DNA from 2 places in the Erwinia sorbitola genome. Region 1 is predicted to be linked to the other one. Evidence: predicted binding sites of a transcription regulator. Region 1 holds the regulator's gene; the other holds the start of a gene.

Region 1 (5,081 bases):
TGTGCAACGTTAATCAAATCGCTCTGCCGGGCGGGTTGCCCGGCACGGGGGTGATTGGCCATTGGCGCTTCTCCCTGACGCTTCAGTTAGAGGGTACCGCAAACTTTCTCTGTCAGCTCCACCGGGAACTGCATCGACAGCATAATGTGTTCCACCATGCTCCGTTTACGGTCAGTGTTTGTGTTGGTAATCACCCAATACGGTGTGCCCGGAATGTGCTGCGGCTTGGTATGGGTGCCGTTCTCTACCAACGTTTGCTGGTTGCCTGCGAAGTAAACGCGAGTACGCCCTTGCAGAGACTCAGTCGCTGCACCAAACGCTTTGGCATCCAGACTGTATAAAGTCGATAAAATCAGCATAAAACGATTCACCGCGCGTTTCTGCTCTGCATACTCATCTGAAAGCAGCAGTTCACGCATCGCGCGGACACGATCCTGCGGTCGGGATTCAGATTTAATGCTTTCCGCAGCGGAGGCTTTAACCGCCGTCGCCGCAGAAACATTAGCCGCAGCAGAGGCAGTCTGACCCGCAGTGAACTTCAGCATACGGCGCAAAATATCGGATGCGCTTTCTCCGATATGCTGAGTGTGGCTGGCAATATAACGGTATAGCTCTTCGTCGACTTCTATCGTTTTCATCATGATCCAGTACAGTTATAGCTAGTATCAGAACCGATCGTTCAGGAAAAAATCCTTGTCGCCAGCATGGCGTTGAAACGTTCCAGTTCTAACATCAGGATTATAAAGTTAAATCCTGCCGGGGTGTAGCGCCAGACCCGTTTCAGGGCAAAAGTAGGAATATGCCGCAAAAGGATCATGCCTGCTATTTGCACCAGCGGCAGAAGTTGTAAAATCCATGATACCCTAAGCCTTCATGCCAACTGTAAGAACTTTCACTATGAATTTGAATTTCCGCCTGCAAACTGAACAATCCGCCACCGAAGGACTTCCGCTGGTGTTGATCCACGGCCTGTTTGGTAGCCTGGATAATCTCGGCGTACTGGCAAGGGGATTAAAAGACGATCGCCGTCTGATTCAAATCGATGTGCGTAATCACGGTTTGTCTCCGCGTGCGCAAGAGATGGATTATGCGCTGATGGCGCAGGACGTCCTCGATACGCTTAACGAACTAGAGATCGATCGTTTCAGCGTGATTGGGCACTCAATGGGCGGCAAGATCGCCATGTCCCTGACCGCGCTGGCTCCCGATCGGGTGGCTGAGATCGTGGTTATCGATATTGCACCGGTTGCCTACAGCACCCGCCATCACGACAATATTTTTACCGCACTGAATGCAGTCACCGAGGCCGGTATCACCACGCGCAGTGATGCAACAGCGCTGATGCGCCAGACGATCGATGAAGAAGGGGTGATTCAGTTTCTGCTTAAATCATTCCACGACGGTGAATGGCGCTTTAACGTTCCGGTGCTGTTGGCATGTTATGACAAGATTATCGGCTGGCAACCGCTGGCCACCTGGGATAAACCTGTTCTGTTTATCCGCGGAGATCGCTCGCCCTACGTCGCCGACGAGTATCGTGATGCGCTGCTGACCCAGTTCCCGCAGGCACGCGCGCATGTTATTGCTGGTGCCGGCCATTGGGTACATGCAGAAAAACCAGATGCGGTTTTGCGCGCAATCCGTCGTTTTTTAGCGTTGTAAAAACGATTATTTACGCCAATGATTATCCTCACAATAATCCGGGCCTCCTCTTCGAGCGTACTTTTGGCGCTGACGGACGGCCTGGCTATCACTCCCCTGGAGCATTGATAACGATGTGACCGGTGGAATCGAGGCAGCCAGCGCAGGTGCGGCTTGAAGTATCAAGGGTATAAATGATTGTCGTCACCTCTTTCGCTGGGGTATGATGGCGCGCTAAAATTTTGCCGCTGCGCCTTATCAGGCGGCATAACGGCCCTATTCATCAGCAATCCAGCCTTCAGTATTACGATTCCTATGGCAAAAGAGAACACGGACCGCACGACGATCGATCTGTTTGCAGATGAACGGCGTCCGGGACGACCCAAGACTAATCCGCTGACGCGTGATGAGCAGCTGCGTATCAACAAACGCAACCAGCTCAAACGCGATAAAGTGCGCGGCCTGAAGCGTGTCGAGCTAAAAATGAACAGTGACGCGGTTGATGTCCTGAATCAGTTGGCGCTGGAGCGCAATATGAGCCGCAGTGAGCTGATCGAAGAGATGCTGCTGGAACAGTTGCAACGCCACCAGTCCTGATTGTATCGGGGCCTTAGCACTCAGCGACAAAACTGACAGCATTACTGATTTATCCGCTCACGACGGTCTGTTATCATTAGCGATATCTGCTAAAAAATCAGCAGTCACCATATCATTAAGATTCAAGAGGTTATTAAACTCATGGCACTCGTCGGCATTTTCTTTGGTAGCGATACAGGCAATACCGAAAACATTGCAAAAATGATCCAGAAGCAACTGGGGAAAGATGTTGCAGAAGTTCGTGATATTGCTAAAAGCAGCAAAGAAGACCTTGAAGCCTTTGATATTCTGCTGCTTGGTATTCCTACCTGGTACTACGGTGAAGCCCAGTGTGACTGGGATGACTTCTTCCCGACGCTGGAAGAGATCGACTTCACTGGTAAACTGGTAGCGCTGTTTGGCTGTGGCGATCAGGAAGACTATTCCGAATATTTCTGCGATGCCATGGGCACCATTCGCGACATTATTGAGCCAAATGGTGCCGTGATTGTTGGCCACTGGCCAAGCGAGGGTTATCACTTCGAAGCCTCTAAAGGCATGGCAGATGACAACCACTTCCTTGGTCTTGCCATTGATGAAGATCGTCAGCCAGAACTCACTAACGAGCGCGTTGAAAAGTGGGTAAAACAAATTTCTGATGAACTTCAGCTGAAAGATATCATCGAAGCATAACCACACCCGCTTGATGTGGGAGCTATCTCACATCAAGCAAGTGGTTTTTCCTATAGAAGTAATAGATACATGTTTGTAACTTTCATCTGCAAAACTGTACAATAACCCCATCGGTTACCCGCTTACTCAGCGCCTGCCCCACTTTTTGAGAATGTGAGTCGCTCAAAGAGTGGTGAGATGGTGTAAATCGAAATGCTGACCCGGCATAATTCGGACGCGCGCTTCCCTGGATGTAACGACACTTATCCTTACATCCCTTGCGGTTTCAGGCATCCCTTTAGGTTTTCATTTCGCAGTATCAGCTCTATACTGAAACGCACTCATCTTTAGCGTTGACCGATGTTCAGGGCTTTACAGCCACTAAGTGACTAGCAAAGTAACAGGACAATATCCGCATGACTGACAATAACACCGCATTAAAGAAGGCCGGCCTGAAAGTCACGCTTCCCCGACTGAAAATTTTGGAAGTGCTTCAGGAACCAGAGGGCCATCACGTCAGTGCGGAAGATTTGTACAAACGCCTGATTGATATGGGCGAAGAGATCGGTCTGGCCACGGTTTACCGTGTGCTGAACCAGTTCGATGACGCGGGGATCGTTACCCGCCACAATTTTGAAGGCGGTAAATCCGTTTTCGAATTGACCCAGCAGCACCACCACGATCATCTGATCTGCCTGGACTGCGGTAAAGTCATTGAGTTTAGAGACGAATATATTGAGGAGCGTCAGCGTGAAATCGCTACGCGTCACGGTATCAAACTTAGCAATCATAGCCTGTATTTGTATGGCCACTGTGCGCTGGGTGACTGCCGTGAAGACGAGACTCTGCACGATAAATAATCTGTACGACTCAGTGTTAAAAACCGGTGGTTTACCACCGGTTTTTTTATACCTGTTTTACAGTGACTCCTCCCGGCTGAAACGCTGCCCATCGGCACTGACACTGCGGATTTTCACCCCAGGTTTAACCAGCGGTGGGTTTTGCCTGTCGTAGCGCTGCCAGCTCTTCCCGTCATCAGTGCTAAACGCTATCTCCACCCCAGGTAAAGCGGTATTAGCTTCAAGCTTTCCGCTTACAATACGCGCCCCTGGCACCGGCAAACGGTATCTGATGCCGTGCTTCTCAAGCTTCGCCAACTCACGCTGACCGAGAATATTGGCAAACCGCTGCCAGTCCAGAAGCAGAGCCTGCTGGTCAACCCAGTGTGTCTCACCGCCCCGATACTCTTTACCCGCCTGATAATCCTGCTCCCAGGAGGCACGATGCCAGGCCCGTTCAGCCAGAGAGAACAGACGCGGGAACATCATATATTCCATATTGTCATCAGTTCTCACCGTTTCACTCCACAGCTGGGCTGACATACCCGCTGCACCCGGCCAGGCTTTATCAGACTTCGCGCTGAAATAATGGCCGTCACGGTCTGTGGATGTTTCCGCATTTTGTGGCAGGTTATCCGGTGCAAAACTGAACATTTTCCGCTCGTCACTGAAACGGGTTCCCCAGTAATATCCTCTTTCGAGCGGGTTCACCTCATAGGGGAAATCCATATAGAGATAGTCAGGATTGGAAATAATCACCTGATAGCCCTTGTTTGCCCAGTCATTTACCGTATCGAAACCACCCCAGTAAAGCGTATCCCAGAAGTTAACTGCGACCTCTGGCGTGGCAAATGCGTGAGCATCTTCGGCATTTTTTAATCCATCCTGCCATGCCTGCATTCGGTTAATGCCATGCTGTTTCAGCAAACCGCTGACCTTAAGTGCAAAATAACTGGGAAGATGAGCAAGATCGCTTACCTTTCCTGAGGCGATCATCCCCTGACAAACCGGAGATTTTGCCCATGGCAGATCTTCTCTGCTCATATCAAGCTGGCCTTTACCCGCTTCCGGGCGTTTGATATCGGTGTAGCCTGGACCAAGACGGATATTTTTGGCTTCATCACCGCCGAAGTGCCAGCTGCGCAGCGGCTGCCCCGCTTCGTGATGCATAAGCTGAATCTCACTGATAACTTTATCGGCAAAGTGCAATGATGAATCCAGGCAGGGATTCAGATAGCTGGTGCGATCGTAAAGCTGTACTGAGGTGGTATTGGAGTCATCCTCCGGATCGACCAGCCGGTATTCTGACGCCAGTTTATCCTGTCCGGCCTTTTTCAAACGCTGATAGCGCGC
Region 2 (5,081 bases), 1.5 Mb from region 1:
CTGGCTCAAACGAGGTGCTGTAGCTGACATACGGTGAAATGCCGTTATCGAAAGCGTAGAGCAGCCCGGCACGGCCAGTAAACTTGCTGTCGTTATAGGTGATATCAGATCCACCCGGTGTAAAGTCCTGGTTTCTTACCTGCGACCAGTCATTACGGCCAGAGAGCAGCAGGTTCCAGTTATTCCACTCCAGCTGATCCTGTACATACACGCCGTACTGATTCAGGGTTTTTTTGTTATCAGTTGCCAGCTCTAACAGACTTTCGTCAACGTCAACATGGCTCGGATTAGTCCAGTCCATCGGATAACTGCTGCCGTAGTCACGGTACATTTTGCTGTTGATATGGGAGTAACGGTAATCAAAACCACCCAGCACCGTATGCTCCACAGCACCGGTATTAAACAGCGCCTTCAGCTGGTTATCGACGTTAAACTCGTTGGTCATCGCCGTTTCATGCTGCGCCATACGCGTCATGGTACGATCGCCATCATCCACGTTATAAACCAGATATTTATAGTTCTCGTTGCGGTGGCTGTAACGCAGATTTTGAGTAAATGATATCGCCTCATTAAAGCTGTGTTCCAGGCTGTAGCCGATGGAGGTCTGCTGACGCTTTGACTTGGCAAAATCGGAGTCGCTGACATTAAGATCGTAAGGCACATAGCCCGCAGCGGTTGGATAGAGCGTACCGGCACGCGGCAGGAAGTTACGTGAACCGGCTTTCGGATCATCCTGATAGCTGGTTAACAGCGTAAAGCTGGTATCTTCGTTTGGCAGCCAGGTAATAGCAGGGGCGATGGCCATACGCTGCTGTTTGCTGTCTCTCACAAACTCGTTTTTGGTGCTGGCAAGGCCGTTCAGGCGATAGAACAGCGTATTGTCATCGTTCAGCTTACCGCCGAAATCGAAGGCCGCTTCGCCGTAGTGTTTATTACCCGTACTGAGCTGCACTTCATGAATGCTTTCTGCCGTCGGGCGTTTGCTGGTCATCAGCACCAGCCCACCCGGGCTGACCTGGCCATAGAGCACCGATGCCGGGCCGTGAACAATTTCAACGCGCTCCAGCAGCCACGGATCCAGCTGCCCGGCACCGCCGTTGGAGCTGGAAAGGCCGAAGTGCAAACCATCCAGCAGTTTTGGTGCGTAGCGGAAGCCACGGCTGATCACTTCATCGTTACGGTTGGAGTTACCGCGATAGGTTGTCACCACACCGCTGGAGTAACTCAGCGCGTCCGCGACGGAGTGAGCATCCTGATCATCCATCTGCTCGCGGGTGACCACTGAAATAGATTGCGGAGTTTTACGCAATGGCGTGGCGGTTTTGGTGCCTGAAGCACTCTCTTTTGCCACGATCCCTTTGGTAGGCGCGGTAACGCTCTCCTGGGTTTCTGCGGTGACCGTCAGCGTATTATCGTTATCGCTGGCCGCCTGTGCGGCGGGCATGATAAATAACGCTGACGCCAGTAATAAACGCATGGTGTGTTGGTCAGAAAATGCTGCAATACCTGGTTGTGACTGTTTTTTAATCTTATTAAACATGTGCTGTTATCCCGTCTGAACAGACTTGCCGATAAAAAAAACCGTTAAACCCTGCCAATTCATTAGATGCACTGATTGGCTGGAGCCCAGTTTAAGAATCACGTTCGCCACTCCTCTCGTCGATTCTTCCCACCCCCCTAAGAAACCCCTTATTTACTTACAACTTATGGGCCCATTAGAAAGTTGTGCCGCATCTTATTGCAAATGCAAACTATTCTCAATAGTATTTGCATTAGCGCCGTTTACTGTAAGATGAATTAAAGTCTCTCCATTTAAGTAATTAAATGTAAATAAAGGAAAATTATCGTGACAATACGGCACAAAATATGGCCGCTACGTCAGCCAGCAGGCACTGCATCACAGCGGCTGGCGGCCGATAACGTGGGAGAAGAAGCCTGGTGGCAGCAAATGGCACAGGATGGCACCCCGCTGGTGGAAGCCTGTAACGCAGGAATCGTTAAAATGAGCTTTTTCTGGCGCGATCCGGCTGGGGATGAAAACCATTCAGCGCTGCGTCAGGTGTATGTGGATATCAACTGTGTCACCGATCACCACAGCCCTCAGCCCCAGAGCCTGCAACGCCTGCCGGGTACCGATGTCTGGCACTGGTCAACGGAGATTGATGAACACTGGCGCGGCAGCTACAGCCTGATTCCGGTGACTGCCGATCGGCTGCCGCCTGCTTTCAGTAGCGATGACGACACACGCCGTAAGCAACAGCGCGAATGGTGGATTTCACTGTTCCCGCTGGCGATTGCCGATCCGTTAAATCGCAGTAATGCCCATCTTAACAGCCGTGGTCATGCCCTCTCTGCCGCCCATATGCCCGCCGCGCCCGATCAATCCGCGTGGCACGCGCTGGACAGCGGCCAGGCCATTCAGCCAGACAGCCACCAGCTTCAACAGTTTACCTGGAACAGCACACTCCTCGGCAATCAGCGCCGTATCTGGCTCTACACCACCGGCAGCAGCTCAACGCCGCAAGAGCGCCCGCTGGTAATTTTGCTCGATGGTCAGAACTGGGTCAGCGGTCAGCCGTTATTCTCCGCGCTGTGTGCCGAAACCGACAGCGGCCACCTTCCTGCCGCCTGTTGGCTGTTTATTGATGTGATTAACGGCGAGTGGCGTGAAAAAGAGCTGCCGTGCAATGCCCGCTTCTGGCAGGCGGTACAGGAGGAGCTGCTGCCGCTGGCCCGCAGCCGGGCTGAATTTAGTGAGCTGGGCGACCGCACCGTTGTTGCCGGGCAGAGCTACGGCGGCCTGGCGGCCATGTATGCCGGGCTGCACTGGCCTGAGCGCTTTGGCCGCATCCTCAGCCAGTCCGGCTCGTTCTGGTGGCCAAATTTCCGCCTGGTAACCCATTTTTCTGAGTCCGGAGAGCATGAGATGGGCTGGCTCACCGGCCAGGTCATCAACGGCGAACTGCCCGCAGGCCGCTTAAAAATCTTCCAGGAAGCTGGCGATCGCGAAGGCGATATGGCCTGGGTTAACCAACAGATACGCCAGGCGCTGCTCCCCGTCGGGCACGATATCAATTTCCGTATTTTCTCCGGCGGGCACGATGCCCTGTGCTGGCGCGGCGGGCTGCTGGACGGCTTACGCTGGCTGCTGGCCGACTTTAACTCTCCTCCATTCTCTGGCAAGAACAGGTAATAACCATGACTGAACAACAAAACCCCTTTGATGATGAAAGCCTCGACTTCCTGGTACTGCTTAATGCGCGCCAGCAATACAGCCTCTGGCCAGCGTTTTCGGACGTCCCTGCCGGGTGGCAGAGCGTCGCTGGTCCGCAAACCCGCGCCGAATGCATCAGTTACATCGAAGAAAACTGGCAGGATATGCGTCCCGCCGGGCTGAAAACAGCCGGTTAATCCGACGCTGACATTACCGAACATTCTCTTTTTTTCGATTTGCCGACAGGAATTGCCACCGTGTCAGAAGCTCAGATCAAGCCTGAAATAGAGGCTGAATTTACCGAATATCCTCTGGTTGCCGCGCAGCCGGGTATCTGGATTGCCGATCAGATCGCCCATCAGAAAAACACTTTTGCCGTTGCTCACTACAGTGAACTGCATGGCGATATTGACTGCCAGATGCTGGATGCCGCCATCCGCCAGGCAATGTCAGAAGCGGACACCGTACAGGCGACGTTCTGCCTGGCCGAAGACGGCAGCGCCGTGCAGCGGCTACCCCATGCGCGTACGCCAGAACAGGTACAGCCTGTTGAATGGGTAGATTTCAGCCAGCGCAACGATGGTTTGCAGGCGGCGCACCAGATGATGCAGGCCGACCTGGCCGCCGATCTGCCTGCCGACGGTGAGCGCCCGCTCTACCGCCAGCTGATGATCCGCGTCAGTGAAGATCGCTGGTTCTGGTATCAGCGCTATCACCATCTGATGCTTGACGGCTTCAGCTTTGAAGCCCTGACACGTCGCGTGGCAGCCATATATCAGTCACTGCGCAAGGGTGATTTGCCCTCACCGTCACCGTTTATCTCGTTTGGTGAAGTGGTCGCAGAGTACCAGGCCTGGCAGCATTCACCCGCCTGCGAGCGAGCGGCGCTGTTCTGGCAGCAGCATGGTGAAAACTATCCAACGGCTATCTCACTCTCCAGTGAGTCCTTTAGCGGCAGCAGCAGTGCGCCTCTCAAACAGCAGGTGACGTTACCCCCGGCACTGCTGGCGGCGCTGGCTCACCAGTCCGGTATGCAGGAGAGCGCTCCGGCAGAAATTGCCAGCGCCCTGCTGGTAGCGTATCTGGCGCGCATCAGCGGTGAGTCACGCCTGAGCATCGGCTTCCCGTTTATGCGACGTATGGGTTCCGCCGCGCTGGCCGCCACGGGTCCGGTCGTAAACGTCCTCCCGCTGCTGCTGAATATTGCAGAGACCATGACGCTGGCCGAAATCAGCCAGACGTTGCAAAACGAGATCAAGCTGGTGCGCCGCCATCAGCGCTACGAAGCTGAACAGCTGCGCCGCGATCTTGGCATGGTAGGCAGCAGCCAGTCGCTGTATGGCCCGGTGATTAACCTTAAGGTCTACCACGATAGCCTGACGTTTGACGGTATTGATGCTATCAGCCATACGCTGGCAATGGGCCCGGTGGACGATCTGGAGTTTGAAATCGGCTTCCAGCTCGGGCAACTCCAGGTGACACTGGTGGCCAATAGCGAAAAATATGACGCGCAGACTCTGGCCTGGCACGGCGAACGTATTGCTTTCCTGGCGGAACAGCTGGCGCAGCAGCCGCAGCGACCGCTGGCATCGCTGGCGCTGATTGCCGACGATGAGCAGCAGCAGATCGCCAGCTGGTCGCAGGGGATCAGCGTGACGCCACCGCAAGGTGCCGTCTCTATTCTGGCTATGTTGCAGCGTCAGACAGAGGCCCGGCCGGACGCCGTGGCCGTAGCATGCGGTGAAATCAGCCTCACTTACGGTCAGCTCTCGGCCCGGGCCATGCAGCTGGCACGTGAGCTGATAGCACGCGGCCTCGGCGCGGAAGATGTGGTGGCTATCGGTATTCCGCGCTCCGTTGACTCGCT

Evidence for each region. Region 1 encodes Fur, which represses iron uptake genes when iron is present. Its sites were predicted from a motif close to ATAATAATGAGAACNACTATCAA; they were not measured.
Region 2: the regulator Fur is predicted to act here: its motif matches at 1,745-1,767, upstream of fes (enterochelin esterase).

Annotation. Positions count from the first base shown of each region.
Region 1 is NZ_CP046509.1:3,260,605-3,265,685, forward strand. Features, by position in the region: gene pgm (phosphoglucomutase (alpha-D-glucose-1,6-bisphosphate-dependent)) at 1-62, opposite strand, end outside; gene seqA (replication initiation negative regulator SeqA) at 87-638, opposite strand; gene ybfF (esterase) at 898-1,662, shown strand; gene ybfE (LexA regulated protein) at 1,957-2,238, shown strand; gene fldA (flavodoxin FldA) at 2,380-2,910, shown strand; gene fur (ferric iron uptake transcriptional regulator) at 3,306-3,749, shown strand; gene GN242_RS14740 (beta-N-acetylhexosaminidase) at 3,807-5,081, opposite strand, start outside.
Region 2 is NZ_CP046509.1:1,771,960-1,777,040, reverse strand. Features, by position in the region: gene GN242_RS07975 (TonB-dependent siderophore receptor) at 1-1,477, opposite strand, end outside; gene fes (enterochelin esterase) at 1,847-3,193, shown strand; gene GN242_RS07965 (MbtH family protein) at 3,199-3,411, shown strand; gene GN242_RS07960 (non-ribosomal peptide synthetase) at 3,472-5,081, shown strand, end outside.